DNA from 2 places in the Actinopolymorpha singaporensis genome. Region 2 is predicted to be linked to the other one. Evidence: riboswitches for the same ligand, from Rfam matches in the RefSeq annotation. Region 2 holds a riboswitch; the other holds the start of a gene.

Region 1 (15,535 bases), 880 kb from region 2:
CGGCGAAGAACGTCAAACCGGTCTACCTCAGCCCGTACGACAACGTCATCGGGCCGGCGTTCAGCGACCAGATCACCAACATCTGGAGTGCCGGCAAGGATCCGGAGCGGGCGTGGAAGGACGCGCTCGCCGAAGCCGACCGACAGCTCTCCCACCTGGGGTTGATCTGACATGACCACCACGACGCCGATCACCGCCCCGGTGCAGGCCCCGGACGACCGCCGCTCCACCGGCACCCACGCGGGTCGCACGAAGTCCGAACTGCTGTCGCTCTACCTCGCGATCTCGCCGTTCTACATCCTGTTCGCGATCTTCGGGTTGTTCCCGATCGGGTTCTCGCTCTACCTGTCGTTCCAGAACTGGGACGGCATCGGACCGATGAAGTTCGTCGGGCTCGCGCAGTACCAGTTCATGCTGTCGGACCCGATCTTCTGGAAGTCGATCGTCAACACCTTCCAGATCTGGTTCATCTCCACGATCCCGATGCTGTTCTTCGCGCTGGTCATCGCGTTCATGCTGAACCAGCAGATCCGCGGCCGCAGCGCCTACCGCATCGCGTACTTCATCCCCAACGTCACCTCGATCGTGGCGATCGCGATCATCTTCGGCTCGATCTTCAGCAACAACTTCGGCCTGCTGAACGCCGCACTGGAGGGCATGCACCTCGACACGGTGGAGTGGCTGAACACGCCGTGGGGCATCAAGATCGCCATCGCCGCCATGGTGATCTGGCGATGGACCGGCTACAACGCGATCATCTATCTCGCGGGGCTGCAGGCGATCCCGACCGAGTTGTACGAGGCCGCCAGGGTCGACGGCGCGAGCCTGTGGCAGGTCTTCTTCCGGATCACGGTGCCACTGCTGCGCCCGATCATCCTGTTCACCGTCATCACCTCGACCATCGGCGGCATGCAGTTGTTCACCGAGCCGCAGGTGCTCGTCGGCAACGGCGGCGGGCCGGGCTCGGAGGGCTCGACGATGGTGCTCTACCTCTACCAACAGGCGTTCATCAACAACCAGTTCGGCTACGGCGCCGCGATCGGCTGGGGCCTGTTCGTCATCATGATTCTGTTCTCGCTGATCAACTGGCGGCTGGTGCAGGGCGCCGGTAACCGGGGTTCGCGGAAGGGAGTGCGCGCATGAACGCGGTCGCCGCCCGGCGCGTGTGGTCCGTCGTCACCCACGTGCTGCTCCTTCTCGGCGTCGCCGTCTCGATCTTCCCGTTCTACTGGATGTTCGTGATGGCCAGCCGGACGACGCAGGACATCTTCAAGTTCCCGCCGGAACTACTGCCGGGCACCCACCTGCTGGAGAACTTCGGCAAGGTCTTCGACAGCGTGAACCTGCTCGGCTCCACCGCCAACACGATCTTCGTGGCGGTGGTGACGACGGTGCTGGTGCTCTTCTTCGACTCGATCGCGGCGTTCGCGTTCGCGAAGTTCGAGTTCCCCGCCAAGAACGTGCTGTTCGTCGTGCTGCTGGTGACGTTCATGATCCCGTCCCAGCTGTCCACGGTGCCGTCGTTCGTCATCATGGCGAACTTCGGCTGGGTGGGATCGTTCCAGGCACTGATCGTGCCTGGCGCGGTGAACGCGTTCGGCATCTTCCTGCTCCGGCAGTACGCCCAGGGCGCGGTGAGTTCGGAACTGCTCGACGCCGCTCGGATCGACGGCTGCAACTTCTGGCGGCAGTACTGGCACGTGGCGGTTCCGCTGCTGCGGCCGGCGCTGGCGTTCCTCGGGATCTTCACGTTCATCAACGCCTGGAACGACTACTTCTGGCCGCTGGTGGTGCTGATCGACCCGGGTCGCCAGACCCTGCAGGTGGCGCTGTCGCAGCTGAACGGCCTCTACAACACCGACTACAGCATGGTGATGGCCGGCACGCTGCTCGCGGTGATCCCGCTGATCATCGTGTTCTTCCTCGGCGCCCGGCAGTTCCTCGCGGACCTCGCGGCAGGTGCTGTCAAGCAGTAGTTGACACATGCCCGGGTAGCGAGCAGGTATGGACGACGGTCCGTGCAGCGGCCGGCGACAACGACGTCGCCGGCCGCTCCCGTCACGTCGGGCGAGCGGCCGACTGGCCTTCGGCGCGGCTATTCTCGACCGGTGACGTGGCGTGGATCGAGCCGGCGGCGCGCAGGCGCCATGCTGCCGCGCGGTGTCCGTGCACTCCTCCCGGTGCTGGGCGCGAACGGCGGTTCCGGACGTTCGGCGCTGGCCGGGCTGCTCGCCCAGGTGCTCGCGCCGACCACCCGCACGGTGCTGGTCGACACGGTTCCCAGGGGTGCCTCGCCGTGGGCGGACTGGCTCGGTGTCGGTGTCGCCCGCCACGTCGCCGGGGACGAGGCGGTCGGCCTGCCCGGAGCGCTCGTTCCCCCCGGTCGTCCCCTCGATCCTGACGCGATACGTGACGCGGCCCTGCGCCGGTCCGTCCCGGTGCGCCGGCGCCGCCGCGACGACCTGCCCGACCTCGGCGCGGACGCGGCCGACGGACCGGGGTACGACGTACTCACCGACGCCCGGCCGTGGACGCGGCCGCCGGTGGGGGTGCCCGAGGACCCGGGGTGGTACGCCCACCTGCTGGAGACCGGTGGCTGGTTCGCCGGGGTGGTGGACACCTCGGCGCCGCTCGCGCTGGCGCACGTCGCCGCCCGCAACGCCGCCCGGCCCTCGGTCCTGGACGAGTGGGCCCGCCGGCCCGACGCGGTGCCCGTGCTGGTCACCTCGGCGAGCGGGTTCGGGGCGGCCGCCCTGGCTCGGCTGGTCCAGGTGCTCGAACACGACGGCCTGGCCGTCGACCGCATGGTGGCCGCGGTGGTCGAGGTCGCGGGCACCGACCCGCCGCGCTGGATGGACGGTGAGCTCGCACCGGTACGCGAACGCCTCGCCGCCGTCGTACGCGTACCCCACGACAAGGTGATCCGCGCGGACGGACTGACCCGGCTGGGCGACCTCGCGCCGGGCACCCTCGCCGCGGCCCAGGAGATCGTGACCAGGGCGGCGGCGTTGGTCCGGCCGGGGCCCGCGACGGAGATCCCGGCACCACCCGTGCGGCATCGGGGAACGCAACGCCCGGACGCGCAGCAGTCCGGGTGGGTGCCCAGGCGATAACGGTTTCACAGCCCGGACGCGTGCTCAGCCCAGCCGAGTGCTCAGCGGAGTGCTCAGCCCAGCCAGCCGGGCCGCACCAGTCCGGCCTCGTACGCGTACACCACCAGCTGCGCCCGGTCCCGCGCGCCCAGCTTGATCATCGCCCGGCTGACGTGCGTCTTCGCCGTGGCCGGGCTGACCACCAACCGGGCGGCGATCTCGTCGTTGGACAGCCCCTCGGCCACCAGGGCGAGCACCTCGCGCTCGCGTTCTGTCAGCGCCGCCAGGTCCGCGCCGCGTACCGGCTCCTTCGACCGGTTGGCGAACTCCGCGATCAGCCGCCGGGTGACTCCAGGCGACAGCAGCGCGTCCCCGGAGGCCACCGCGCGTACGCCGCGCAGGAGCTCCACCGGCTCGGTGTCCTTGACCAGGAACCCGCTCGCGCCCGTGCGCAGCGCCTCGAAGACGTACTCGTCCAGGTCGAACGTGGTGAGGATGACGACGTGCACGCCGGCCAGTTCGGGTTCGGCGACGATCCGGCGGGTGGCCTCCAGCCCGTCCACGTCGGGCATCCGGATGTCCATCAGGACGACGTCCGGACGCTTCGCCAGCGCGTACTCCACCGCCTGGGCGCCGTCGGCGGCCTCGGCGACCACCTCGATGTCGGGCTCGGCGGCCAGCAGGGACCGGAAACCGGCGCGGACCAGCGCCTGGTCGTCGGCGAGCAGGACCGAGATCATGGTGCTCCCTCCCGCGGCAACTCCGCGTACACCCGGAATCCTCCGCCCGGCAATGGTCCTACGTGCAACCGCCCGCCGAGCGCACCGACGCGCTCACGCATGCCGGGCAGGCCGCTGCCACCGCCGAGCTCGTCACCTCCGCCGGAGGGGGTACCGCACCCGTCGTCGGTCACCTCGACCGTCACGGCCGTGTCGGCGTACGCGACGCGCACCACGGCCGAGCGCGCGCCCGCGTGCCGGAGGACGTTGGTGAGCGCCTCCTGCACGATCCGGTACGCCGCGGTGTCGACGCTGGACGGCAGCGGCTCCGGCGTACCCTCCACCTCCACCCGGACGTCGAGCCCGGCCGCCCGCGTGCGCGCCGCCAGCTCGGTCAGCCGGCGCAGGCTGGGCGCGGGCTGACGCGGTCCGGGTTCGTCGACCTGGCGCAGGACGCCGAGCACCGACCGGAGTTCGACCAGCGCCTCCTTGCTGGCCTGCTTGATCGCGGTCAGCGCGGTCCGGGCCTGCTCGGGCTGGGCGTCCATCAGGTGCAGCGCCACGCCGGCCTGCACGTTGATCAGCGAGATGTTGTGCGCCACCACGTCGTGCAGCTCGCGGGCGATCCGCAGGCGTTCCTCGCTGACCCGGCCCGCGGCCTCGGCGGCCTTGGCCCGCCGGCTCTCCTTGACGCGTTCCTCGCGGATGCGGTTCAGCTCCGAGCCGATCAGTACCGCCAGCAGCCAGCCGGCGACCACGATCGCCGCGACGGTGCCGGGCCCCTCGCCCGACGTCCATCGGTAGGCGATGTGGCCGAAGTACACCGCGCCGGCGGTCAGCCAGGCCGCCCAGCGGTGGCCGTACCGCACCGCCTCGAACAACGCCACGATCGCGGAGACGAAGAACGGGCCGTACGGATAGCCGAGCAGGATGTAGGCGAACGACACCGTCATCACGAAGTACAGCACCGCGACCGGGCGGGCCCGGCGGAACACCAGGGCGGCCGGACCGAGCAGCAGCAGCACGATCGCGAGCGCGTCGACGGGCTTGGTGTCCGGCTGGTTGTGCGCGGCGCCGAGCGTTCCGCCCACCTGGAGGATCGCCAGCACGATCGGCAACCTGACCGGCCACGACCCGACCGCACGCCAGGACGGCCGGCCCGTCCACGGGCAGCGGCCGCCTCCGTCGCCGGCCCCTTCGGAGGGCCGGCCGGGGGAGCGGCGGGGCCGGCCCGGCGGCTGGTCGGTGGGTGCGGGGGTCACGAGGGAACGCTAGGTCACCAGGCCGCCGGTCGGCATCCGTCCGGCGCGGGCGGCTTCGCTACGACCTGGGGAGTACGGCCTCATCCGACTCCGCTGCCTCGGCTGCCGCCAGCAGCTTCCAGAAGTCCGCGACCCGGAGCGAACCGGGCGGATCGCCCGCCCTGGCCGCCTGGTTGGCGAGCCGCCGGGCGAGCTCGTTGGCCGGAGTGGGTACGCCGTGCAGCCGGCCGAGCAGCACGATCTCGCCGTTCAGGTGGTCGGCCTCGATCGCCCCGGTGGACCTGGCCAGGCTCTGCCACGACGAGCTACCCGTGCGGGCCTGCCCGTTGACCGGGCGGACCTGGATCAGGTCGCCCCGCCGGGCCCGGTCCTCCGCGAAGGACATGAACTCGATGCCGGCCGCCTCGAGCACCGCCGTGCCCTCCGCGCGCAGCCGCTCGACGATCTCCCGCGGGTCACCGCCGTCGGGGTCGTCGGCGTCATCGGTGTCGTCGGCGTTCGGCCGGCCGCACAGCGCGTCGATGGCGTTGCCCAGGTTGCCGAGCAGTTTGACGTACTTTCCGCGCATGATGTCCGGCCGCGGCTCACAGGCGAACGTCGCGGACCGGAAGGCCGCGGCGATCCGCTCCGCCGTCCCGTCCACCCCGCGCGGGTAGCGGCCCAGATCGAGGATCCCGGTCACCGGAGCGGACTGGGCCTGCACCACACCGGGCGTGAGGTGGGTCGCGGGGAACATCACGTGCACGCCGTAGACGTTGGCGAAGTGCCGCAGGACGGTGGGCTCGTTGGCCACGCCGTTCTGCACGCATACCACCGGCGTCGCAGGGTCGGCCACGGCGGCGAGGGCGCGTACGGCAGCCTCGGTGTCGGTGCTCTTCATCGCGAGCAACACGACGTCGCCCGGGCGCCAGTCGATCTCGTCCGGACCGGAGACCGCGGGGATGCGCAACGTCTCGCTGCCGTCGGGCGACTCCACCCGCAGGCCGCCGGCCCGGATCGCGGCCAGGTGCGCACCGCGCGCGATCAGTACGACCTCGTGGCCGGCCGCGTGCAGCCGGGCACCCAGTACGCCGCCGATCGCGCCCGCGCCGTACACGACGAACCGCTGCACGTCGCCGGTGTACCCGGGCGAGGTGGGCGGCGAAGCTGCCGAGGACCCGGCCGCGGACGCGGCGGCATAGGGAGAGGACGAGGAGCCGGTGTTGCCGGGATGATCCGAAGCCACGGACCGAGCCTGCCAGCACCCTGCCCGGATCGCCAGCCGGTGTCCGCCGGTGTCCGCCGGCACCCGCCGGCGCCCCCACGTCAGCCGCGTGCCGGTGTCCGCGACGGCGTACCCCCTACGGTGAGCAGCCGCCCCGCACCCAGCGAGCCCACGGCGGGCAACTCGACCACCCGGACGGAGCGGTCGGCCGCGAGCCTTCGGACCCGCGCCGGTGGGAGCTGGTCCCGTCCGCGCGCGAACACGAGGTACGACACCGGGGCGTTCGGCGGCAGCTCCCCCGAGCGCACCTGTTCGAGGCTCGCGGTCGCGCAGCCGGAGTACCACCCGACCTCGGGCTGGTAGCCGGTCACCACCACACACCGCCTGGTCGGCACGGCGAACCCCGTCGAGTGGCCGACCACCCCGCCGGACTGCACCGCCAGCTCCGCGGCCGCCGCCACCAGCGACTTCCGCTGGCTGGTCACGTCGTGCAGTCCGCGGGCGACGAGCAGGCCGGTCACCGGCATCGTCGCCACCGCACCGGCGGCGAGCGCGCCGAGCAGCAGCCGCGCGCGGGCGCCCGCCCACTCGGCCAGGACTGCCACGCCGGCCAGCGTCAGCAGGAACACCGACAAGAACACGAACCTCGGCTCGCCGTGTGCGGCCAGCCCGAGCGAGACGACGAGCGCGACGGCCGCGAGCACCACGAACACCGTCCGGGTGTCCTCTGGTCGTGGTCGGCGCCGGGCCAGCCGCCATGCCGCGAGCATCCCTGCCACCAGACCGGCGGCCATCACCACCCCGCCCCACGGCCCGGCAAGTTTCACGGGGAACATCCGCACGTAGGTGAGCAGGCCCCCGAGCCCCTCCGGGTGACCGGCGCCGACGGATGCCCGCACCATGCCGACCCGCGACCCGGTAACGCGTTCGGCGGCGACGAGGTGCGGCGCCAGCCCGACCGCCAGCAGCGCGGCCGCGCCGAGCAGACCGCGCCACCGGGCCAGCCAGGCTCGTGGTCCCCAGGCCACGACGGCGGCGAGGGCGAGGGCGAGGATGCCGGCGAGCGCGCCGTACCGCAGGTAGAACGCGCCGAGTGCGAACCCGGCCGCGGCCGGTACCCACCGGTCGCGGCCACCCGCCCGATGGGGTCCGGCACGCCGGGCCGGCACCGCGCCGCCTTCCTGGGCGCGGAGCAGGCAGTACGCCGCTCCGGCGAGTAGCCCGGCGGTCCCGATGTCGGTGAGGAACTCCGGGATCCGGCGTAGGAAACCCGGCCCGGACAGCACGAGCAGGGCGGCCACGATGCCGCGCGCGGGCCCGAGCAGTCCGGTTGCGGCCCAGCAGAACAGCGCGAACGCCAGCAGTGCCAGCAGCAACCCCACGACCCGAACGGACGCCACGCTCTCGTGCACCGCGAGCGCGACGAACCCGAGCGCCGGCAGTCCCGGGGCACGATGGGGCCCCCACTGCGCGCTCGGCGCGCCGGTGAGCCAGGACCGCGCCTTGGCCGCGTAGACCGCCTCGTCGTGCCCGAGGTAGGGGACCGAGGGCTGGAGTGCCGCCCAGACGGCCGCGGTGAGGACGAGGACGCCGACCACGAAAGCCCAGGTCGGAAGCGTGCGCGGAAGCCCACCAGCGCGGCTTGTCCGTAATGCAGACTGTGATTTCAGTATCTGAGACATATCTTCGGCCGTTCCCGACAGCCGTTACTGTGACTTCCGGTCACGAGTGCCAGCAGGAGACTCGTCCACCACGGCCCCTCGCGCGACCCGCGCCGGCCACGTGGTGGGCGGGACTCGCCAGCCCCGGCTTGCTGGCCGGCAACCCTCCTCCGCGGTGGGGTGCCCCGGGTGAGGACCAGGTCGCGCCGACCGGTGCGGCAAGCGCGGGACCCCACGCCCACGGGTCCCCGGAGACCTGTGAGGTGTGTTGTGACTCTTCTGAGTGCCGTGGCCGTCAGGCCCGAACGCCGTACCCCCGACATCCCGCTCCCGTCCTCGGCCGACCGGGTGACGTCCGGTGCCGTTCGTTCCGCTCCGGCGGCCGGCGTGGGTGCCGCTCCGCTGCTGCCCGTGGTGGGCGGCGGCCTCCCGGTGCCGCTGGTCACCGGCGAGACCACGGCGTACGCCAACCTCGACTACGCCGCGAGCGCACCCTGCCTCGCCGACGTGGCCGCTCACCTGGCGCAGGTGGCGCCGTACTACGCGAGCGTGCACCGGGGCGCGGGGTATGCGTCCCGGGTCAGCACCGCGCGCTACGAACATGCTCGTGCCCAGGTCGCGGCGTTCGTGGGAGCACGCGCCGACGACGTGGTCGTGTTCACCCGCAACACCACCGACGCGCTGAACCTCCTGGCCCGGTCCGTGCCCGGCCGCACCGAGGAGGCCGGCGGCGGCCGGGACGACAGGGACGGCACGGGCGCCTCGGACGCCGGCGACGTGCTCTTCCTCGACATCGAGCACCACGCCAACCTGCTTCCGTGGCGACGCGGCCGGCACCGGTGCGTGGTCGCCGGTACGACACAGCGGGCCACGCTGGTCGCCCTGCGGGCCGAGCTCGCCGCCCGGCCGGCCGCGCTGGTCGCGGTCACCGGCGCGTCCAACGTCACCGGCGAGGTGCTTCCGCTCGACGAGATCGTCGCCGCCGCGCACCAGGCCGGCGCCCGCGTCGTCCTGGACGCCGCACAGCTCGCCCCCCACCGGCGGATCGACCTGACCGCCAGCGCCGTCGACTACGTGGCGTTCTCCGGGCACAAGCTCTACGCACCGCTCGGGTCCGGCGCCCTTGTCGGCCGCCGTGACTGGCTGGACGCGGCCCCGGCGTACCTTCCCGGCGGCGGTGCCGTCCGGGAGGTCACCCTCACCGGCACCACCTGGGCGGACGCCCCGCAACGCCACGAGGGCGGCACCCCCAACGTGCTCGGCGCGGCGGCACTCGGCCAGGCCTGCGAGACGCTGGCGGCGCTGCCGGACGGCGCGCTGGCCGCGCACGAGGAGGCGCTGCGGGCCCGCCTGGTCGACCGGCTGGACGCCCTGCCCGGCGTCCGCCGGCACCGGATCTGGCGGGACAGCCCGGACGCGATCGGCGTGGTGGCGTTCAGCGTCGACGGCCACCACCCCGGACTCGTCGCGGCGTACCTGTCCGCCGAGCACGGCATCGGCGTCCGCGACGGGAAGTTCTGCGCGCACCCGCTGCTGTCCCGGCTGGGGGCTCCCGACGGGACGCTGCGGGCTAGCTTCGGCGTGGGCACCACGCTGGCCGACGTCGACCGGCTCGCCGACGCGGTCGAGAACCTTCTGGTGGCCGGGTCGCGGTGGGAGTACGCCGTGGTCGACGGGCGCTGGGAGCCGGTGGGCGATCCCCGGCCGGTGCCGGAGTGGGCGGGCGTGACGGCGGACGGTCCCGACGGCATCACCTCCCTGGGCGGGTTCGCCGGTACCGGCGGCGCGTCGCCGTGCGAGCGCGAGGCCCGGCCGTGACCGGCCGCCTGCTGCCCCTGCTCGACGTCTTCTGGAACGGGCGCCGGGGCGACCACTTCGACCAGCGGTGTCGGTGCGCCGCTGGTCCACCCTGCTGACCTGACCGAAAGGCACGTGCCCGGCACGGGCGTGGGACCAGCGGTTCGAGCAACCCACCGTCGGCTCGACTCGTTCTCCGGAGACACCCATGTCCGCGACATCTCTGAACTTCAGCGACACCTCCGTCCCCTTCACCTCCGTCCCCTTCACCGCCGGCCGCCACGCGGGCGGGCGGTTCACCGTCGACGTACCCAGCGTCGCCTCCGCCGCCGCGCTGGTACGCCGGATCGCCGCCGAGCCGCGACTGTGGCAGGACCGGCTGCGGTTCGGTCACGGCGACGAACGCTGGTACGCCCGCCTCGACGTCGACCCCGACCACGAGGTGTGGCTGATCGGCTGGCTGCCCGGGCAGGGCACCGGCCTGCACGACCACGGCGAGGCGCTCGGCGCGTTCACGGTGGTGCGCGGCGTGCTGACCGAGACCTCCGTCACCCCGGCCACCGTCACCCCGGCCGGCGGCACGACGGTCGGTGGCGGGACGGCCGGTGGCGGGATCCGCCCCGGCACCGTCGTACGTCCCACCCGCCGGCACTTCGCCGCGGGTCAGGTCCGCGGCTTCGGGTACGAGCATGTCCATGACGTCGCCAACTCCGGCGCCGTGCCCGCCGTCAGCATCCACGCGTACGCGCCCGAACTCACCGCCATGACGAGGTACGCCGTGGTGGACCGGCGGCTGACCGTCCTTTCCTCCGACCGCGCAGGAGTCGACTGGTGACCACATCCGTACGCCCGACGCCCGAGCGGGCCGCGCCCGTCCGCCGCACGATCGACGACGTACTCGCGCAGGCGCGCGCCCGGCTGACCCGCCTCAGCCCGCAGCAGGCGTACGACCGGGTGCGGGCCGGCGCGGTGCTGGTCGACATCCGCCCCGGCGAGCAGCGCGCGCGGGAGGGCCACGTCGAGGGTGCGGTGCCGGGCGCGCTGGTGGTCGAGCGGAACGTCCTGGAGTGGCGGTTCGACCCGGCCAGTGAGGCCCGGCTGCCGCAGGCGACGGGGTACGACGTCGAGGTTCTCGTCCTCTGCTCGGAGGGCTACACGTCCAGCCTCGCGGCGGCGGCGCTGCAGGATCTCGGCCTGCACCGCGCCACCGACGTCGAGGGCGGCTTCGTCGCCTGGGCCGCCGCCGGCCTGCCCACCCGGTCCGGCTGACCGGTGCTGCGGGTTCCTGGTCGCGAGCGCGGATTCTTCCGCGGAAGAATCCGGCGGGGGCCGGGGACGCCGGTCAGGTCCGCTGCGCCCAGAACAGGCTGTGCCCGCCGTCGCCCTCGGACACGAACTCCTCGCGGGTGACGGTGAGCCCCGCCCGCGACAGCCACGCGCGGTACGTAGCGGCGTCGGCGTGGCTCCACCACATGGGTGCGCCGAGCCAGTTCTCCTCCGAGCCGGTCCAGGCAGTGTGGCCCGTCGTGGCGAGGAACCAGCCGCCGGGCCGCAGCCACGACGCGATTCGGGCCAGCAGCGCCGGCTGCTCGTCGACCGGGATGTGGATGAGCGCGTAGAGGGAGACGATCGCGTCGAAGGACCCGGGTGGGAACTCCACCACCGACGCGTCGGCCCGCAGGAACGTCGCGCCGGGAACGAGGGCTCGCGCCCGCTCGATCTGGACGTCGCTGAGGTCGACACCGGTGACCGCGTACCCCGCCTCGCTCAACGTCCTGGACACCGGCACCCCGCACCCGCAGCCCAGGTCGAGCACCGCGCCGCCACCCGGGACACGGGCCGTCAGCGCGCTGATCCACTGCGCGTACCGCGGGTCGTCGCCATGGTCACCGCGGTAGGCGTACGAGATCGCGTCGTACCCGCGACGTACGACCTCCTTCGGATCACACTCCGGGTCGGGTCTGGGCCCCAGGGTTGCCACGGCGCACAAGATAGGGGGCCGCGCTCGCGACCACGACCGGTTTTCGGCAGCCGGGGGCCGGGGGCCGGGGAGCAGAGCCGGCTCAACTGGTACGCAGGACCGCCCACAGGTCGGCCCCGCGGCGAAGACCGAGCGCCAGGCCGGGCCGCCAGCCGGGCGGATCGGATTCGGTGAGCAGCGAGTACGCGAGGGCAGGGCTGAACTCGCCCGCCCGCAGGGTCGCGCCGACTCCACACTGCCCGTCGGACTCGCCGGGTGGCCGTGCCCACACCTGCATGTCCAGCCCGTTCGCGCCGCCGAGGCGCGGCACCTGACCGACCCGCTGACCGGGTGGATTGCACCACTGCGCGTCCTCCGTCGGCCGGCCGTTGCGGCTGGTGTCGACGAGGAACCGCGACGAGATCCCCTTCTCAGCGAGCGCGTCGGCGACCGCGTGGCCGTACTCGACGTTCGCGTCCGTGGACCGGTAGTTGGAGACGTTCAGGGCGAAGCCGCGGGCGTTCGCCACGTGCGCCCGGCGCAGCCGCTCGGCCATCTCCTCCGGCGGTACCCAGGCCGCGTGCCCGGCGTCGACGTACACCCAGGTCCCGGGTGACGCCGCGCGGAACCGGTCCACGCCGTACGCGATCAGCCGGTCGTACTCCCGCTGCCACGCCGCCGGGAGGCAGGTCAGCCCGGCGAGCGCGTCGGGTTCGAGGACCACGACCGCGGGCCGGGAGCCGATCCCGGCTGCCAGCCCGTCGATCCAGGAGCGGTACGCCGCCGGGGTGGGCGCGCCGCCCGCGCTGTAACCGCCGCAGTCGCGGCGCGGGATGTTGTACGCCACCAGGATCGGCAGCCGGTGTGTCCGTGCGGCGGCCGTGGCGTACTCCCGCGCCGAGGTGGCGTCGTCCCAGCCGCCCAGGAACCACCTGGCGACCGGGCGCTGCGCGATCCCCTCCGCGATCAGGGACCGGCGCGGGTCGTGCGGGTTGTCGCGCACCCAGGCCGTGGGCTGGCCGTGCGGGTCGACGTAGAAACCGTTGGTACGCGAGACGGGGTTGTCCGTGGTGGGGTGCGCGGCCATCGGCCAGGTGGGACCGTTCGAGGACAGTTCGCCGTTCGTCGGGCTGATCACCACCGCGGTGAACGCCGCCACCGCCAGGATGGCCGCCGCGCCGACCGCCCGCCGCGTACGCCGGCCCGGCCCGAACGGCGCGAGCATCGGCCGCAGCGTCCACCTCAGCCGAGGTCCCAGGCCACGCCTCCACGCCGGGTCCGAGATGTCTCGAAGGCCCATACCGCTCCCCTCGCCGAGCGGGGCGCCCGAGCCGCGCACGGCTGCCCGGCACCACGACCGCCACGGTGGCCAACAGCCGCCAACGTAACGCCGGCCGTCCGGGGTGAGAGCGTGCTTGGACGGAGAGGGGAGGCAGGTTCACCCGAACGGGGGAGCCACCGTCACCCCGTGGCGACCGGGCTCAGGCGCGTTCGGCCGCGACCTGGGCGCGGACGCCGGGGATCACCTCCGCGGCGAACCTCCGCCACTGCTCCGGTTCCTCCGCCCACAACACGAACGTGTCGAAGCCGAGCCCCACGGCGAGGTCGGTGAGCTCGTCCACCCACTGGTCGGCGGGCCCGCGCAGAAGACCCTCCGACCGGCCGCCGGTGAGCGTTCCGGCGACGTTGAGCACCCGGCGTACGTCGGCCGGGCGGCGCCCCGCGGCCAGCGCGGCCTCGTCGATCCGGGCCGCGCCCTCGACCAGCGCGCCGACGTCACCGTCACGGAGGGAGGGCAGCCACCCGTCGGCGGACCGGCCGGTCAACCTGAGCGCACGGGGACCGTGGGCACCGAGCCAGATGCCGATCGGATGCGCGGGCACCGGACCTGAGGTCGCCCCGGCGAGCCGGTGGAACCGGCCCTCGAAGCGCAGGTCGCGCTGCCCGCTCCACAGCAGCCGGATCACCTCGATCGCCTCGCCGAGGCCGGTGATCGCCTCGCCGGGGGTGCGCCGCGTGCCGCCGTACGCCTCGATCGCGTCCCAGAACGCACCGCTGCCGAGGCCGAGCTCGCACCGCCCGCCGCTGAGCACGTCCAGGCTGGCCGCGGCCTTGGCCAGCACCGCCGGTGGGCGCAGGGCGAGGTTGGCCACGTCCGGGAAGACCCGGATCCGCTCGGTGCGGGCGGCGATCATCGCCAGCAGCGTCCAGGTCTCGACGTACCGGCGCTGGTACGGGTGGTCCTGGACTCCGATGCAGTCGAAACCGGCCCGCTCCAGCTCCCGGGCGGTGTCCAGCAGCGGGTCGGCGGCGTTCGGGACCAGGAAGTACCCGAACGCCAGATCCCGTCCGTAGTCGGGCATCCCGCCCCCTCCCGGCGGCTACCTCGGCAGGTTCTGCTCGATCGTCTCCACCAGCTTGGGGTCGTCCGGCTCGGTGCCGGGGCGGAACCGCGCGACGATCTTGCCGTCCGGTGAGATCACGAACTTCTCGAAGTTCCACTGGATGTCGCCGGCCTCGCCCTCGGCGTCGGGCACGGCGGTCAGCTCGTCGTAGATCGGGTGCCGGTTGGGTCCGTTGACCTCGACCTTCTCGTACATCGGGAACGTCACGCCGTACGTCGTCGAGCAGAACTCCTGGATCTCCTCGGCGGTGCCGGGCTCCTGCCCGCCGAACTGGTTGCACGGGAAACCGACGACCGCGAACCCGCGGTCGGCGTACTGCTCGTGCAGCCGCTCCAAACCGGTGTACTGCGGAGTCAGGCCGCACTTGGACGCGACGTTGACGACCAGCAGGGCACGCCCGGCCAGGTCTGCCAGGGATCCGGGTGCACCGGCCAGCGTTCGTACGGGGGTGTCGTAGATGCTCACGCGTGGTCCTTCCGTCGAGGTGGCTCCCGCCGTACCCCCATCAAACCGCAGGACGCCAACCTGCCGAACGCCGCGACCGATCCGCCGGCATGTCACGAACGCCGGACCGGACTCGTCTACGGTCGAACTCGCGGGCGCGCGACGCGCGGCGGCGCGGGATTGCTGACAGGAGAGATGGCCATGACCACGGCGCACGAGCCCGGACCTCCCGGCGAGACCGAATCCCAGGCGGGGAATCCGGTCGACGCCGGCGACCCGACGGCGGTCTTCGACGAGCAGCGGGACCTGCTGTTCGGGGTCGCCTACCGCGTGCTCGGCCGGGCGGTCGACGCGGAGGACGTGGTCCAGGACGCCTGGCTGCGGTGGCGCGAGGTGGACCACGCGAGTGTGCGGGATCCCCGCGCGTACCTCGTCCGCGTGGTGACCCACCTCGCCGTCGACCGGCTGCGCAGCGCCCAGCACCGGCGGGAGACCTACGTCGGGCCGTGGCTGCCCGAGCCGATCCTCACCGCACCCGACATCGCCGACGACGTGGCGCTGGCCGACTCGGTGTCGTTCGGGATGCTGGTGGTGCTGGAAACGCTGTCCCCGCTGGAGCGCGCGGTGTTCGTGCTGCGGGAGGCGTTCGGGTTCTCCCACGCCGAGATCGCCGGCACGCTCGGCCGGTCGGAGGATGCCGTACGCCAGCTCGCCCGGCGGGCCCGTCAGCACGTGGAGGCCCGCCGGCCGAGGTTCGAGACAGATCGGAGCACCCAGCGGGACGCGACCGAACGTTTCCTGGCGGCCGCCAACTCCGGCGACCTGGCCGGCCTGATGGACCTCCTCGCCCCCGACGTCACCCTGCACAGCGACGGCGGCGGCGTTGCCAAGGCGGCCCTGCGCGTCATCGAGGGCGCGGACAAGGTGGCCCGCTTCCTGGCCGGCATCGCCCAGAAGCCGCCACCCGAGCCGCGCACCTACCTCGCATCCG
Region 2 (15,535 bases):
GCTCGACGAACGTCAGGTCGTCGAGTTCGGCGATGCTGCGGGCGTACGCCTCGGTCTGGAGCAGACCGGGGACCAGCGCCATGGCGTAGTCGCGGATCTGCGACGCACCCTGTTCGAGGTCGGCGTAGCGCGCCTGCCGGTGGCCCATCCGGCTGGTGTGCGCCTCCCACCAGCCGCGCTCGGCGGCGCCGCGCGCGGTGTCCACGAACAGTGTCCAGGCGTCCCCCTGGATGTTCAGGGCTTCGGCGATGTCGAGAATCTCGTCGATCTGCGGGCGCAGGTGGCCGTTCTCCAGCTTGGACAACTTCGCCTGGGACAGCCCGGTCGCCTTCGCGAGTTGCGCGTGGGTCATCTTCGCCCGTTGCCGATGAGCGATCAGCTCCTCGGAAAGACGCAGCCGACAGACGTACGGACTGCTGATCACTGGCACCCCTTGCACCCGAATGATTCGCCCCTGGGGCATGACCCTAGCTCCTGTCAGGCGTGACGGACAGTGCCGAACGACGTGCGAAGCGTACTTGCAGACCTGGCCGAAGCCTGCCAAGGTGTGCATCATTCGGCAAATCGTCATCATGACGCCGAGATGTACCCGCCGGTCCGTGTTTCGTACGACGGCCGCGGGCGACGGGCAGGCGCCATGGTGCGAGCGCAGACACGGGGAGTCGCCGCATGTTCGAAACGCGGAACGGACGAAGCGAAACGCTCGTCGCCGGGAAGGCATGGCCCGTGGCCATCACAGCAAGGGAGCGGGCGCGCGAACTCGCTGACCTGTTCGCCCGCAGCGGCATCGACGCGGACGTCGTCTGGGACGACGGCCGGTCCTGTTGGGGCGTACGCGTGATCGAGCCCGCCGACGAGCGGCTGCACATGTGCCTGTGGCTCCGCAACGGCCGGTGGACGTGGGTTCCCGGCTGCGCCTGGGATGCAGACGCCGGTGACTACCCCGCCGTCGTGCGGTTCGCGACCGCGTGGGTCACCGAGCATCGCATCGCCCTCTGACCCCCCGATTCCCGCGCGCCGGTCGGGCATTCGCTCGGCCGACGCCCGGGTTACAGGCCCCGCGTCCATCCGGGGCGGGGCCGACGAAGCGGTCGCCGTGGAGGCGCCGCACCTCTCAACGAGGTGCGTCGGCGGCGACCAGTTGATGAGAAACCACACCTGAGAGAGAGGAAGCGCCATGCAGGCGAACACCAACCCTGGCAACGGATCGAGCAGCGTCGACGAATCGCTGTTCGGCTCGACCGGCATCAAGCGTGACCAGGTGACCGGACAGCTGTCCGGCATCGGGCACGACGCCTGACTCCAGGCCAGGCGAGCCGATGAGCGGAGGGGCCCCCGGATGCCGCCGGGGACCCCTCCTGACCACCACTCACACCCGTATCCAGCAAGGGGAAACCAGCATGAGGAGATGGCTACCAGCCACCCTAGCGATCACCTTCGCGGCGCTCGGTCTTTCCGTCCCAGCCGCCACGGCCAGCCAACCGAAGCACCAACTCGTCATGTCCGACACCGTGGCGCAGAAGCCGACGGCCGACGCCTCGATGCCGGCCGTCGCGCCGCAGCACATCGTCACCTGCTACGTCGACGCCCACCCGCCCCGGTTCGGCCGGGATGGCAAGCTCTACGGCTGGGGCGACTTCTACTGCAGCGCGCAGCCGGACCAGGTCTATCGGTACGTCCGGTTGGAGTACTACAACCCGCGCACCGGCCAGTGGTACCCAGTGGCGCAGAACTCCAGCACGGTGCCTTTCGCCGGTGAGTCGCCGATGGCGTCGATCAAGGCATGCGCACAGAATTCCCCGTCGACTCTGTGGCGCACACGCGTCTACCAGCGCGGCTTCCACGGGACCTGGGACGAGGACAAGAAGGTCAGCTCCACCTTTAGGGGCTACTGCATGTAAGCAGGGCGCCGCTTCAGGTCTGCCTCCTCACCGGTCCGGTGAGGAGGCAGACTCGGCCCATGTGCGAGCTTCGATCGGGCGGCGTTGTCCGGGTCTATCCGATCTCCACCAACCACCGAGACGAACCGAGGCCGGGTTGGTGGGAGGCACGGTACGACGACCCCGAGGGCAACGGCGGAATCACCCAGAACGCGGAGAAGGATCACGTACTCCGATGGGCGGCGGAGCGGGGTGCTCGCACGTGTCTGGTTCAAGACCCGGATACGGGCGAGTGGTCACAGTGGCCCCAGCCCGGGACCTGAACGGCCGAGATGAATACCTCCCGGCGGCGTCTGCCCACGGGTGAATGTCAGGAGAGCCATGAGCGAGAGGCAAGTCGGCGGAGTCGTTCGGATCCGCCTGGTCGACACCAACCCTCGAGGAGAACCGCGCCCGCGGTGGTGGGAAGCCAGGTACGAGGACCGCGACGGCAACGGTGGCCATACACAGGGTCCAGAGAAGTCAAGCGTGCTCCGTTGGGCCGCGCAGCAACCGGCCCTCGAGTGGCTGATGCAGGACCCGGCGACGGGCGAGTGGTCGCCTTGGGAGCCGGTGACGGCTGACACGTGCGAGATAAAGGTTCTCCGCATCCCTCCTCTCCCCTGTCCCCGGACACCGTTGACGACGGCCATCACAGCAGCGAGCGGTGGGCCGCCTGGTGGGTGTGCGGGGAGATGAGCGGCATCGTGGAGTCCCATGACAAGGAGTACGTCCTGGCCTGGGTGCGGGCTCGAATGGCGCCGGCGACCGTGGACGGCCTGAGCGAAGCACAGGACTCGGAGGACTCGTCGGCGGCCGCCGATCCCGCATCAGAGCCCTCGGGCAACGGCTGCGATCACCACGGGGAGAACGCGATGGACGACGACGAAGGCAAGGCCCGTGAGGCACTCGCGGCCGGGCGCACGGACGAGGCGATTGCCCACACGCTGCTGGACATGCGGGACACGCTGCACCACATGTGGTGGAGCACGGCGCAGCTCAACCACAGCTTCAACACCTGGATGCGCGCGCTCGCGGACCGGGAGGGACGCGCGGTGACCCTCATCCACCGCGACAGCGCCGACCCAAGGACATGGCACGCCCAGTGGAACGCGGGCACCAGCGGCGGCTCGAAGAGTTGGATGGGCGAGGGCAAGGAGGACGCGATGAGGTGGGCGGCGGAGCTTCCGGCCGGCGTACGGCTGATCCTCGATCCGGACACGAACAAGTGGATGCCGTGGGAGGACGCGGACAGGTACGTCGAGCGTCCCTTCTAGACGACGCGAAGAGAGCCTTCGCGGTCAGCGGGGGCGTCGAGGGACTCTATGGTCGCGATGGACGGGCCGCGGCGCGTACGCAGGTCACGGGAGACCGCCTCGGCGTCCCGGAGCGCGCGGATCGCGTTGGCGCCGGCCAGCTTGACGAGGTCCTGTTCGGACCAGCCACGTTCCAGCAATGCCGCGAACAGCCGCGGGTACCCCGACACGTCGCCGAGCCCGACAGGGAACGTGTCGGTGCCGTCGTAGTCCCCGCCGAGCCCGATGTGGTCGATGCCGGCCACCTCGCGTACGTGCTCCACATGCGCCACCACGTCGGAGAGAGCGGCGTCCGGCTTGGGGTGCTCCTTGCGCCACTCCCGGGTGAACTCGAAGAACGCGCTGAGGTCGGTCGGGTTGATGCCCTGAGCCCGCGCCGCCTCCGATGCCTCCACCCGCCACTGCGCACACACCGGGGAGACGAACTCCGGAACGAACGTCACCATGCACACGCCACCGTTGGCCGGAAGCGTGGCGAGCACGTCGTCGGGTACGTTCCGCGCCACGTCGCACACTGCCCGGGCCGAGGAGTGGGAGAAGATCACCGGCGCCTCGCTGGCCGCCAGTGCGGCACGCATCGTGTCGGCGGAGACGTGGGAGAGGTCGACGAGCATGCCCAGCCGGTTCATCTCCGCGACGACCTCGACCCCGAACCGCGACAGTCCGCCGACAGCCGGCTCGTCGGTCGCTGCATCGGCCCATGGCACGTTGTCGTTGTGGGTGAGCGTCATGTACCGCACGCCGAGCGCGTGCATCGCGCGGAGCGTCGCCAGCGAGCAGTCGATGGAGTGACCGCCCTCCATGCCCATCAGGGACGCGATCCGGCCGGACGCGAAGACCTGTTCCACCTCGTCGGCAGTGGTCGCGAGCCCGAACGTGTCGGCGTACCTGGCGACCATCGCGTGCACGGCGTCGATCTGCTCCAGCGTCGCCGAAACTGCGTGGTCGCCCTGCAGCCGGCTCGGCACGTAGACCGACCAGAACTGCGCGCCGACATGTCCCCGCCGCAGCCGCGGAATGTCGGTCTGCAGGCGAGGCTGGTCGAGGGCGATGTCCACCTTGTCGAAGTCGTAGGCACTGGCATGCCGCATCGCGATCGGCAGGTCGTTGTGCCCGTCGACCAGCGGATTGGCCGCGAGCAGAGCACGCGCTCGATCAAGGTGGTCGGTGGGAGTCGTGGTGGCCATGCCCCGATCTTGCCGTGGCGGTGGTGCGGACACGCAGAAGGGGCGGCCACCGAGGATTCCGTGACCGCCCCTGCGCCGACTGCGGGCGGCCACCGAGGATTCCGTGACCGCCCCTGCGCCGACTGCGCGCGGCCACCGAGGATTCCGTGACCGCCCCTGCGCCGACTGCGCGCGGCCACCGAGGATTCCGTGACCGCCCCTGCGCCGACTGCGGGCGGCCACCGAGGATTCCGTGACCGCCCGCGCCGCGTGATGCGGGAGCTAGCTGACTTCGAGCGAACTCAGAAGTCCATGCCGCCGCCGTCGGGCATACCGCCGCCCGCCGGGGCCTTCTCCTTCTCCGGCTTGTCCGCGACGACCGCCTCGGTGGTGAGGAACAGGCCGGCGATGGACGAGGCGTTCTGCAGTGCCGAACGCACGACCTTGGCCGGGTCGGGAACGCCGGCCGCGAGCAGGTCGACGTACTCGCCGGTCGCGGCGTTGAGGCCGTGGCCGTCGGGAAGCCCGCGGACCTTCTCAGCGACGACGCCGCCCTCGAGACCGGCGTTGACCGCGATCTGCTTCAGCGGAGCCTCGAGCGCCACCTTGACGATGTTGGCGCCGGTGGCCTCGTCACCCTCGAGGTCGAGCTTGTCGAAGGCCTTCTTGCCGGCCTGGACGAGCGCCACGCCGCCACCGGCGACGATGCCCTCCTCGACCGAGGCCTTCGCCGCGCGAACGGCGTCCTCGATGCGGTGCTTGCGCTCCTTCAGCTCCACCTCGGTGGCGGCGCCGACCTTGATCACCGCGACGCCGCCGGCCAGCTTGGCCAGCCGCTCCTGCAGCTTCTCGCGGTCGTAGTCGGAGTCGCTGCGCTCGATCTCGGCGCGGATCTGGTTGACCCGGCCGGAGATCTGCTCGGGGTCACCGGCACCCTCGACGATCGTCGTCTCGTCCTTGGTGACGACGACCTTGCGGGCGCGGCCGAGCAGGTCGAGACCGGCGTTCTCCAGCTTCAGGCCGACCTCCTCGGAGATGACCTGGCCACCGGTGAGGATGGCGATGTCGCCGAGCATGGCCTTGCGGCGGTCACCGAAGCCGGGGGCCTTCACGGCGACCGACTTGAAGGTGCCGCGGACCTTGTTGACGACGAGCGTGGCCAGGGCCTCGCCCTCGACGTCCTCGGCGATGATCGCCAGCGGCTTGCCGGACTGCATGACCTTCTCCAGCAGCGGGAGCATGTCCTTCACCGCGGAGATCTTGCCGTTGTAGACGAGAACGTAGGGGTCGTCGAGGACGGCCTCCATGCGCTCGGCGTCGGTCCAGAAGTACGGCGAGATGTAGCCCTTGTCGAAGCGCATACCCTCGGTGAGCTCGAGCTCGAGCCCGAAGGTGTTGCTCTCCTCGACGGTGATGACGCCTTCCTTGCCGACCTTGTCCATCGCCTCGGCGATGATCTCGCCGACGCTCGCGTCGCCACCGGCGGAGACGGCCGCCACAGAGGCGATCTGCTCCTTGGTCTCGACGTCCTTGGCCGCCTGGGCGAGCTGCTCGGTCACCCGGTCGACAGCGGCCTCGATGCCACGCTTGAGGCCCATCGGGTTGGCCCCGGCGGCGACGTTGCGCAGACCCTCGCGGACCAGCGCCTGTGCGAGCACGGTCGCGGTCGTGGTGCCGTCACCGGCCACGTCATCGGTCTTCTTGGCTACTTCCTTGACGAGCTCGGCCCCGATCTTCTCCCACGGGTCCTCGAGCTCGATCTCCTTCGCGATGGAGACGCCGTCGTTGGTGATCGTCGGCGCGCCCCACTTCTTCTCCAGGACGACGTTGCGGCCCTTCGGGCCGAGAGTCACCTTGACGGCGTCGGCGAGGGTGTTCATACCCCGCTCGAGACCGCGGCGCGCGTCCTCGTTGAACGAGATGATCTTGGGCATCTAGCTGGATCCTCCCCCAGGTGGGTGGATGGTCGTGGGTTCGGGTCGACGCCCGCGACGGACGCTTCCCGGCCAGGCCGGGAACCTCGTCGAACCAAACCAAGATGGATTGTCACTCGCGACCTTCGAGTGCTAACACGTGTTTAGCACTCGACCTGGGAGAGTGCAAGCCGAGGGCCGGGGAGGACGGACAAGCCGCCGCCCGGTCGGCACGGACGCGCCGGCCCACTGTCGCGGGGCACACCCCGGGCCTGACGCGGAGGCGCCGAGGGCTTGACGTGGAACTGCCGAGGGTCCGACGTGGACATGCCGGGGGCCCGGACGGATCATCCGCCCGGGCCCCCGGCGTCGCCTTCCGTGGCCTGGCTCAGACCGGGCGCACCTCGTGCGCTTCAAGCCCCTTCGGGCCACGGACGACCTCGAACTCGACGGCCTGCCCGTCGGCGAGGGACTTGTATCCGTCCATCTGGATCTTCGACCAGTGGACGAAGACGTCGTTACCGTCGTCCACCGCGATGAAGCCGTAGCCCTTTTCCGAGTTGAACCACTTCACGGTTCCCTGCGTCATGCCCTCTCCTCAGACCCGTTCGGGTGTCAGACCCGCCCGGCGCGGGCCCGGGTCGTACTCACCGCACCCGTCCCGCGAGGGGAGGTGTTGCGATAGATCCGCGCGCATTCCCACCGTTGGCGGTCGAGCCGTTACGCACGATCATGGCGACCACGGCCGACCATAGCCAAAAACATCACCGGTGTGGAGATGTCTGAACGATCTCCTTTGGGCCAGGTTCGGCCCCCTTGACCAGGCCTCGGAAGCGGAGAGTGAAGGGGCCACCACGGCTACCACCCTGAGTAACAGGCGTCCCGGTATGCGGGACAAAACCTCAGCTGGCCAGCGGAGACGCCCCGAAGGATTCGCCCCAGGCGTAGCCGAGTTCCTCGCCCCCGGAGCGCCACCGTCGCGGCGCCGTCGTCCAGAGCCAGTCCAGCGGCTCGACTCCGCCGGGCTCCCCGCCGTCCAGCGCGAGCCGGACGGCGGCGCGCAGGTCGGCGTCCACCTTCGGCGTGCGGGCAGCCGGGTCCACCGAGACGAACAACGCCGTCCCGGACCGGGCCACCAGGTCGAGGAACTGACGGTTCCTCTCCCAGGGAGTCACCGGCGTGCACGGTACGCAGTCGGCGTCGGCGGCGAAGAAGGAGCCGTGCTGGGCGAGCCGGTACGCGAGCGCGTTGACCCCCATCCGGCGGGTCCGCTCCCAGTCCCGGCCGGAGGTGTCGTCGCCGATGCGCTGCACCTCCACCAGCCCGGCGGCCAGGTGCCCGACGGTGTTGCAGCCGATCACCACCGCGTCACCGGCACCCTCGCGGATCGTCTCGTACAGCCGGAGGAGGATCTCGGCGTTCGTGCGTCCGCGGTCGGCGAAGTGCCACCCGGAGTCGGTCAGCTCCGAACCCATCGCCGGGCCGAAGCGGCCGAATGCGTCGAACGTCGAGAAGTCGTGCTTGACCAGCTCGAAGCCCCAGCCCACCAGCCGGGCGACATCGTCCCGGATGGTCTGCAGGTTGTCGGGCAGGGTGAGGTCGAGCGGCTGCTCCCGCGCCGGGCGCGGGCCGGGCCGAAGTCGCGCCGGGTCGGTCACCGTGGACAGCGCTGCCGGGCGCATCCAGATCCCCGGCCGGGCACCGCGCGCCGCGATGTCCGTGGCGAAGCCCGGCATGTCGTCGAACAGACCGGCGACACCCGCCGTCCACGGGCCTCCCGGGCAGACCCCGCCCGGGCTCCATCCGGCGTCCACGACGCAGAACGGCCGCACCGGATGTCCGTCGGCGTACGACACGATCGTCTCGGCGTCGCGCAGGATCTGCGCCGGGCCGAAGTCGCGGCCGTAGGCGTAGTACCAGTTGTTGGCACCGACCACGGGCTTCACCGGCGGCAACGGGTCGGTGCACATCGCCGCTGTCAACCCGCGCTGGACGGCGTACGGCGAGGCGTTCGCGTCACCGGCCACCTCGACCACCGTGGCCGCGGACAGTACCCGCTTCCCCAGCGACACCGGCCCGCCGCCGTTGCGGACGTCGAGCCACAGGGAGCAGCCGTCCTCGTCGACAGTCCAGGCGCAGAAGGCGTTCGGGCGTACGCGAACGCCCATTCCCGTGGTCGTCGCGGACACCGGGTCGTGCGCGAGCCACGACCACGGCAGCAGCCGCTCGGGCTGGTGGTGACGCCAGGACAGGTCGCCGTAGGAACGTTCCCAGGCGTCGCCGAGGATCAGCGCCGAGGTGGGTACGCGGCGACGCCAGCGGAGCACCACCCAGGACAGGCCGGCGCCCGGGCAGGCCACCGTGACGTCGAGGCCGTACGGCCCCGGCGCCAGCCCGACCTCCACCTCGGCGGTGGTGAACCTGGTGGCACCAGTGGCCCCGGTGGCCCGGCCCGCGTCAAGGCGCGCCTGACGCGGGCCGTCCATGCGTTCGTGCAGCACGAACACCGCGTCCGGAGCCGCGGGTACCGCGGCGGTGACGCCCTCCGTTGCCGGCGGAGAAGTCAGCGGGCACCGCCGGCGACCGCGGGAATCACCGAGACCTGCGTACCCTCCGGGGTCGGCGTGTCCAGGCCGCCGGCGAACCGCACGTCCTCCTCGCCGACGTAGACGTTGACGAACCTGCGGAGCTTGCCCGCGTCGTCGAGCACGCGCGCCCGGATGCCGGGGTAGTTCGCGTCCAGCGACTCCAGCACCTCGGCCAGCGTCTCGCCGTCGGCCTTCACCTCCGACGAGCCGCCGGTGTAGGTACGCAGGATGGTGGGGATCCGAACCTTGACGCTCATGCGAGCCCAGCCTCCGTGAATGCTTCGTACGTCGGGCGGATGGTGGCCTTCGGGCCTACCTTGCCGGCGATGGCGTCCAGGGTCTTCAGCCCGTCGCCGGAGTTGATGATGACGGTCTCGGCGGCCGGGTCGAGGTTGCCGGTACGCACCAGCTTCGCCAGCGTGGCCACGGTCACCCCGCCTGCGGTCTCGCCGAAGATGCCCTCGGTGCGGGCCAGCCGGGCGATGCCGTCCACCACCTCGTCGTCGGAGACGTCCTCGACCGTTCCGCCGGTACGCCGCACGACGTCCAGCACGTAGGGCCCGTCCGCGGGGTTGCCGATCGCCAGCGACTTCGCCAGCGTCTGCGGCTTCACCGGCGCGACCACGTCGTGGCCCGCACGGAACGCCGCCGACACCGGGGAGCAGCCGGTGGCCTGGGCGCCGAAGATGCGGTACGGGGTGTCCTCCACCAGGCCCAGCTCGACCAGCTCGCGGATACCCTTGTCGATCTTCACCAGCTGGGCACCGGAGGCGATCGGGACGACGATCTGTTCGGGCAGCCGCCAGCCGAGCTGTTCGGCGATCTCGTACCCCAGCGTCTTGGAACCCTCGGCGTAGTAGGGCCGGACGTTGACGTTGACGAACGCCCAGGTCTCCTCCTCGCCGGCGATCTCGCTGGCCAGGCGGTTGACGTCGTCGTAGGTGCCCTCGACGGCGACGAGCGTTCCGCCGTACACGGCGGTGGTGAGGATCTTCTGCTGCTCGAGGTTGTGCGGAACCATCACCACGCTGCGGATGCCCGCCCGGGCGGCGGCCGCGGCCACGGCGTTGGCGAGGTTGCCGGTCGACGGGCAGGCCAGCACCTGGAAGCCGAGCTCACGGGCCGCGGTCAGCGCGACGGCGACCACGCGGTCCTTGAAGGAGTGCGTCGGGTTGCCGGAGTCGTCCTTCACCCACAGCCGGGCCAGGCCGAGGTCGGCGGCCAGCCGGTCGGCACGGACCAGCCGGGTGAGCCCGGGCTCGGTGTTGGGAAACGACGCGACGTCTGCCGGCACCGGCAGGAGCTCGCGATAGCGCCAGATGTTGTGCGGGCCTGCGGCGATCTGCTCGCGGGTGACCCGGGGGAAGTCGTAGCCGACCTCGAGCGGCCCGAAGCACTCCGAGCACGCGTAGTGGGCGCCGAGCGGGCTGCTGGCACCGCACTCCCGACATCGCAGTTCGGTGGCGTTCCCGAAGGCGCCGGGGCGGATCGTGTGGGTGCCGGGCGTGGTGCTGTCGGCGTAGGTCGTCGTCATGCGAGGCCTCTCCTCCTCATCTTTCCCGCGTACGCCAGGTCGGGAGGTCTTCCCGGACGTGGAGTCGTGGGCCGGAGTTGGCACCGTGGCCGCCGCGGGGCCTGCATGAACGCGAGACACACTCGTCGGCGGTCGGCCGGTTGCCGGGGCTTCGTCGGGCCGGTCCCTCTGCCCCTCTGGATGAGTTCCTTGTTCAGTTGTGGTGGTGCGGTCGTGCGGCCCCAGCCGGGGCAGGCAGCGACGTCGGTCGCGCCCCCGCCTGCGGGCGAGCCTAACGGGTAGGTCCGGGCGAACGTCGGCAGCGTTCAGAATGCGAGACGAGCCGTCCGAATGGAGGACAACCCGGACTCATCGGGCCGGCGTGACCCCTGCCGTGACCCCTGCCGTGACCCCTGCCGTGACCCCTGCCGCGACCCGCCGGGGCGGTGCCACCTCGGCCGGGTTCGGCGAACCGTCGCTCAGCGCGGCGGCGGCCGCCTGGGCGGGCGGCGGGTCGAGTTCGCCTTCCTCGGTGAACAGCCAGGTGTTGGCACCCAGAGCGGCCTGCCGGGATCCGTCCGGCGTACTGAAGACTCCGCTCTGGTATCCGAAGACCGCATCGTCGTGCCCCCAGACGACCCACCGGGCACGCAGGCCAGCCGTACCGGGAACAACCCCAGGCCGTAGCCGAACTCCCCGGTGTCAGTCATCTGTGCGAGCTGCGCCTTGGGGTGCTTTACATCGCCAGGTGGTGTCAAGCGCGCTTTACATCCGTACCGGGCAGGAGCCGCAGGTAGGCCGGCGCGGCGTCGGGCACCAGCACCCGGAGAGCCAGTTCGCGCACCGCGGCCTTCGGTACGAGGAACGCGGTCACGACGTTCTGCGTCTCCCGGGCGGGAACCGGGCGCCGCAGGAACCGCCCGGTGTGCCGGAAGCAGCCGATCGCCGAGTACTCGACCTGCCGGCGGATGTCGCTGACGAGTACGCCTGCGGGGTGCCAGGTGTTGCCTCGTCCGTCGGCGGCGGAGAATTCGCACATCTGGATCCGGCGGCCGGCGGCGGCGTCTCGTGGAGTGACCGTCAGGGCGACGTACACGGCCGTCCAACCGGTCGGTATCCGGAGCGGGTGCCGCGGCGCGCTCGGGGCGAACGTCGTCAACCGCCACACGGCACCCGCGTACTCAGCCGGCCGGCCGAAGGCGACCGTCCGCGCCTGCCGCATCACCGGCTCGCCCGGGTGGCCGGCCGCCACGACGTCCGTCACCGCCGCGAGCGGGAGCAGCAGGGCGAACGCCAGCAGATACCGCGCGTGGACGGCGTACCGCCCGGATACCACCGGCGGTTGGCGTACGACAGAAAGCCCACGGCTCAACACATTTCGCGCTGCCACACTGCAGATGTGCCCGGTCGTCGCACCGCCGACCCGCCCGCGCAGGGCTTTGTAACCCAGCGCCGGGACGATCCGGGCGCAACTCCCCCTCCCAGAACGCGACCAACCGTCCCACACTCCCGACTGGCCTGAACGACGGATCGACCACGGCACAGGGCCTAGGCTCTGTCGCCATGGCGAGCGAACCGAGCAAGAGCGTCCTGCTCGCCTCCAACCGGGGCCCGGTCTCGTTCCGGCAGGACGACGCCGGCAGGCTCCACTGCGTCGGAGGCTCCGGCGGACTGTCGTCGGCACTCGCGGCGATCCCCCCGCAGGAGGACGCACTGTGGGTCGCGGCCGCACTGTCCGACGCGGACCGGCTCGCGGCCAGGTCGGCACCGTCCGGCAGGTTGGACGCCGCGGGCTATGACACCGGGACGATTCCGGTCCGGTTGCTCGACATCGAGCCGCTCACCTTCGCCCGCGCGTACAACGGCATCGCCAACTCCACGTTGTGGTTTCTGCACCACCTGCTGTTCGACACCGCGAACGCGCCCCTCTTCGACCGGAGGTTCCGCCGGGAGTGGGCGTCCTACGTTGACTACAACACCGCGTTCGCGCAGGCGCTCGCCGAGGAGGCCGCGCCGGGCGGGCGGGTACTCATCCAGGACTACCACCTCACCGTGGCGCCGCGACTCCTGCGCACCCGCCGGCCTGACCTCGCCATCGGCCACTTCTCCCACACCCCTTGGGCGCCGCCGGACTACTACCGGCTGTTGCCCGACGACGTGGCTGTCTCTCTCCTCGAGGGGCTGCTGGCCGCTGACCACGCAGGGTTCCTCACCGAGCGGTGGGCGCGGGCGTTCCTGGCGTGCTGTGAGTCCGTACTCGACGCGCGGGTCGACTGGGCTCACAACACCGTGGAGTACGCCGGCCGGCGCACCGTCGTGGGAGTGCATCCGCTCGGCGTGGACGCCGGCGCCATGCAGGCCCGGGCCAACGCACCCGACGTGTGGGCCCGGATGGCGGGGCTGCGCGCCCAGGTCGGTGACCGCCTCCTGTTGGTTCGGGTCGACCGGGCCGAGCTGAGCAAGAACATCGTGCGAGGGTTGCTGGCGTACCGCGAACTGCTGCGCCGCCGTCCGGAATGGCAGGGGCGGGTCGTCCACGCGGCGCTGGCCTATCCGAGCCGGCACGACATTCCGGAGTACCGCGAGTACTCCGCCTCGGTGCAGCGGGTCGCCAAGGAGATCGTGGACGAGTTCGGCAGCGCGGACTGGGACCCGCTCGTGCTGGCCGTCGACGACGACTATCCGCGCTCGCTCGCGGCGTACCGCATGGCCCACGTCGCGGTCGTGAACCCGATCCGGGACGGCATGAACCTCGTCGCCAAGGAGATCCCGATCGTCTCCGACAACGGCTGTGCACTGGTGCTGTCGCGGGAAGCCGGCGCCGCGGTCGAACTCGGCGACGCGGCGTTCCTGATCAATCCGTTCGACATCGAGGAGACCGCCGAGGCGATGCACGCCGCACTGTCGCTGAGTGGTGCGGAACGCCGCACGCGGTCGGCGCTGCTGGCGGAGTCGGCGGGCAGCCACCCACCGCGCAGTTGGCTGGCCGAGCAACTCGACGCCCTGGGGTCCCACGCAGGCTGAGCGGCCGTGGGTGCCGGCGGAGAGCAGCCGCGCGACCGGCAGTGCGTGGAGGCCGTCCGCCGAAACGTCACCCGAAATCGCCTGGTTCGGAATCCGGCGATTGTCCGCTCTGCCCGCTGGAGAGCATTCCCTACCGAATGCGCGATATCCGAGACCCGCTGAGCAAGCCGGGGTTGACGGGCGGTTCCTGACGCCCGGATACCGGCCGCCGCAAACCTGGAAAGGCGACCGACGTGAGCAGCTCTATCAACCGGCGCGGCGCGGTGCGTGCCGCCGGGCGGCCGGCAGGCATGGTCGTCTTAGCCGCCGGCGTCGGCCTGGCCGCCGCGTTCGCCCTCACCACCTGGGTGACGCCGACGTTCGAGGCCCGGTCGTCGATGACGGTGGCGGCGTACTCGTCGGCGAACGCCGGCCGGCCCGCACCTGCCGAAGGCACTCCGGAAGCCGGCGTGTACGACCCCATCCTGTCCCAGGGCGCGGTGGCCACGGTCGCCCGGCTTGCCGAGTCGGAAAGGGTCGCTCACCTCACCGCCGCCCAGGCCGGTGTCCCCGTCGGCGCGGTGACGGGTCACCTGCACGCTAGCTACCAGCCGGGCGTCCAGGTCGTCACCCTGACCTCCGACGCGAAGACCTCCCGGCGGGCCGTCGCCATCGTCAACACGGCGGCGACCGTCCTCCGCGGTCAGGTCGGGGCCGCCCGGCCGTTCGGTAGCAACGCGGCCTTGACAGTGAGCCCCTGGGACCGCGCGGCGACGTCCACCACCGCAGTGCCCAGCAACCTGCCCCGGAACCTCTTGCTGGGCGGGCTCGCCGGACTCCTCGCCGGCCTGGTGATCGTTGTCGTACGCCGCCGCACCGACAGCACGCTGCGGTCCACCGACCAGATCGAGCGTGAACTCCAGGTCGGCATCCTCGGCACCCTTCCACGTGTGCCCGGCCGGCAACGGCGCAAGGGAGCACTCGGCGCCTGGCGTCGCGGGCGGGTTGCCCGGCCGGTGCGGTCAGCGGTCGCCGCCCTGGCTCCGCTCACCGACATACCGGATCGGCGGCTGCTGGTCACCAGCGCCTACCAGGACGACGGCAAGGCGTTCGTCAGCGCCCTGATCTCGCTCGCACTCGCCGAGCAGTACTACCGCGTGACGTTGGTCGAGGCCGACCTGCAATGTCCCGTCGTGGGCGCACACTTCCCGGGCGGCGGCGAGTTCACCGTCCAGCAGCTCATGTCGAAGCCGGAGAAGCTGTTGTCCGCCCAGGGGCCGCTGCGGGTCGTGTCGGCCGACGAGTGCGACCCCGAGCTCAGCCGCGCGCAGCTGCGCAGTGTCGCCTTCCGGGACTTCCTGACCTCTACTCGCGAGCACAGCGACGTGCTCGTCCTCGACGGTCCGCCGGTCCTCGTCGGCGCGGGACTGTCCGCCCTGGCCGCGGAGTGCGACGCCGCGGTGGTCGTCGTACGCGCAGGTTCCACCGGCGTCGCCGAGGCCCGCCGGGCGATTCAGGTCCTCGACCGGCTGCAGCTGCCGATCGCCGGCATCGTCGTCGTCGACGCCCGGGACGAGGGTGGCCGGACGGGGTACCGCTCGGGGACCGCACCGACCTACGCGCCGGCGCCTGCTCCCCTCCCGGAGGCATCGCCCATGATGCCCTCACCCGCTACGAGCGACGCCGACTCCGACTCCGACGGCGAGCGGTACGCCAGTGCAGACGACGAGGCCGACAGGCGAGCCCGAAGCGCCCGGTACTCCTGACCAACCGGCCGTTGAGTGGGCCGTCAGGCGCCCAGCGTGTCCGCGAGCGTGTCCAGGAAGGCCGCCACCGCCGGCGGGCCGTCGAGCACCAGGTCGGCCCGGTCGGCGAGCGCGGTCACCTCCGTCGACCCCGAGCACACCTTCAGCCCGGCGACGCCGCGTGAACGCAGCTCCTCGACCGTGTCATAGGCCGGCAGGTCGCCGAGGTCGTCGCCGGTGTAGGCGACGGCGCGGGGACCCACCTCCTCGGCCAGCTTGCGGAGCGCGGCTCCCTTGTCCATGCCGCCGGGCTTCAGCTCGAGCACCATCCGGCCGGGCTGGGCTTCCAGGTCGTGGGCGCGGGCAAGCTCG

The links. A riboswitch is a leader RNA that binds a small molecule or an ion and turns the genes downstream of it on or off. The one in region 2 is predicted to bind S-adenosylmethionine.
Region 1: another riboswitch for S-adenosylmethionine. It lies ahead of BLU27_RS05810 (aminotransferase class V-fold PLP-dependent enzyme); the one in region 2 lies ahead of thrC (threonine synthase).

What each region holds. Positions count from the first base shown of each region.
Region 1 covers NZ_LT629732.1:1,261,451-1,276,985, reverse strand. The annotation lists gene BLU27_RS05850 (ABC transporter substrate-binding protein) at 1-170, shown strand, start outside; gene BLU27_RS05845 (carbohydrate ABC transporter permease) at 172-1,143, shown strand; gene BLU27_RS05840 (carbohydrate ABC transporter permease) at 1,140-1,976, shown strand; gene BLU27_RS05835 (hypothetical protein) at 2,109-3,113, shown strand; gene BLU27_RS05830 (response regulator) at 3,167-3,832, opposite strand; gene BLU27_RS05825 (sensor histidine kinase) at 3,829-5,073, opposite strand; gene BLU27_RS30245 (ketopantoate reductase family protein) at 5,132-6,298, opposite strand; gene BLU27_RS30240 (hypothetical protein) at 6,379-7,875, opposite strand; SAM riboswitch class IV at 8,054-8,169, shown strand; gene BLU27_RS05810 (aminotransferase class V-fold PLP-dependent enzyme) at 8,209-9,756, shown strand; gene BLU27_RS05805 (cysteine dioxygenase) at 9,944-10,570, shown strand; gene BLU27_RS05800 (rhodanese-like domain-containing protein) at 10,567-11,004, shown strand; gene BLU27_RS05795 (class I SAM-dependent methyltransferase) at 11,078-11,716, opposite strand; gene BLU27_RS05790 (glycoside hydrolase family 6 protein) at 11,799-12,920, opposite strand; gene BLU27_RS05785 (LLM class flavin-dependent oxidoreductase) at 13,177-14,058, opposite strand; gene BLU27_RS05780 (glutathione peroxidase) at 14,077-14,565, opposite strand; gene sigJ (RNA polymerase sigma factor SigJ) at 14,746-15,535, shown strand, end outside.
Region 2 covers NZ_LT629732.1:382,850-398,384, forward strand. The annotation lists gene BLU27_RS01740 (helix-turn-helix domain-containing protein) at 1-424, opposite strand, end outside; gene BLU27_RS01745 (hypothetical protein) at 727-999, shown strand; gene BLU27_RS30760 (hypothetical protein) at 1,178-1,300, shown strand; gene BLU27_RS01750 (hypothetical protein) at 1,500-1,901, shown strand; gene BLU27_RS01755 (hypothetical protein) at 2,615-3,196, shown strand; gene BLU27_RS01760 (dipeptidase) at 3,193-4,422, opposite strand; gene groL (chaperonin GroEL) at 4,704-6,335, opposite strand; gene BLU27_RS01770 (cold-shock protein) at 6,703-6,903, opposite strand; gene BLU27_RS01775 (alpha-amylase family protein) at 7,217-8,815, opposite strand; gene BLU27_RS01780 (MoaD/ThiS family protein) at 8,878-9,159, opposite strand; gene thrC (threonine synthase) at 9,156-10,436, opposite strand; SAM riboswitch class I at 10,450-10,623, opposite strand; gene BLU27_RS01790 (hypothetical protein) at 11,170-11,751, opposite strand; gene BLU27_RS01795 (alpha,alpha-trehalose-phosphate synthase (UDP-forming)) at 11,979-13,439, shown strand; gene BLU27_RS01800 (P-loop NTPase) at 13,673-15,184, shown strand; gene otsB (trehalose-phosphatase) at 15,208-15,535, opposite strand, start outside.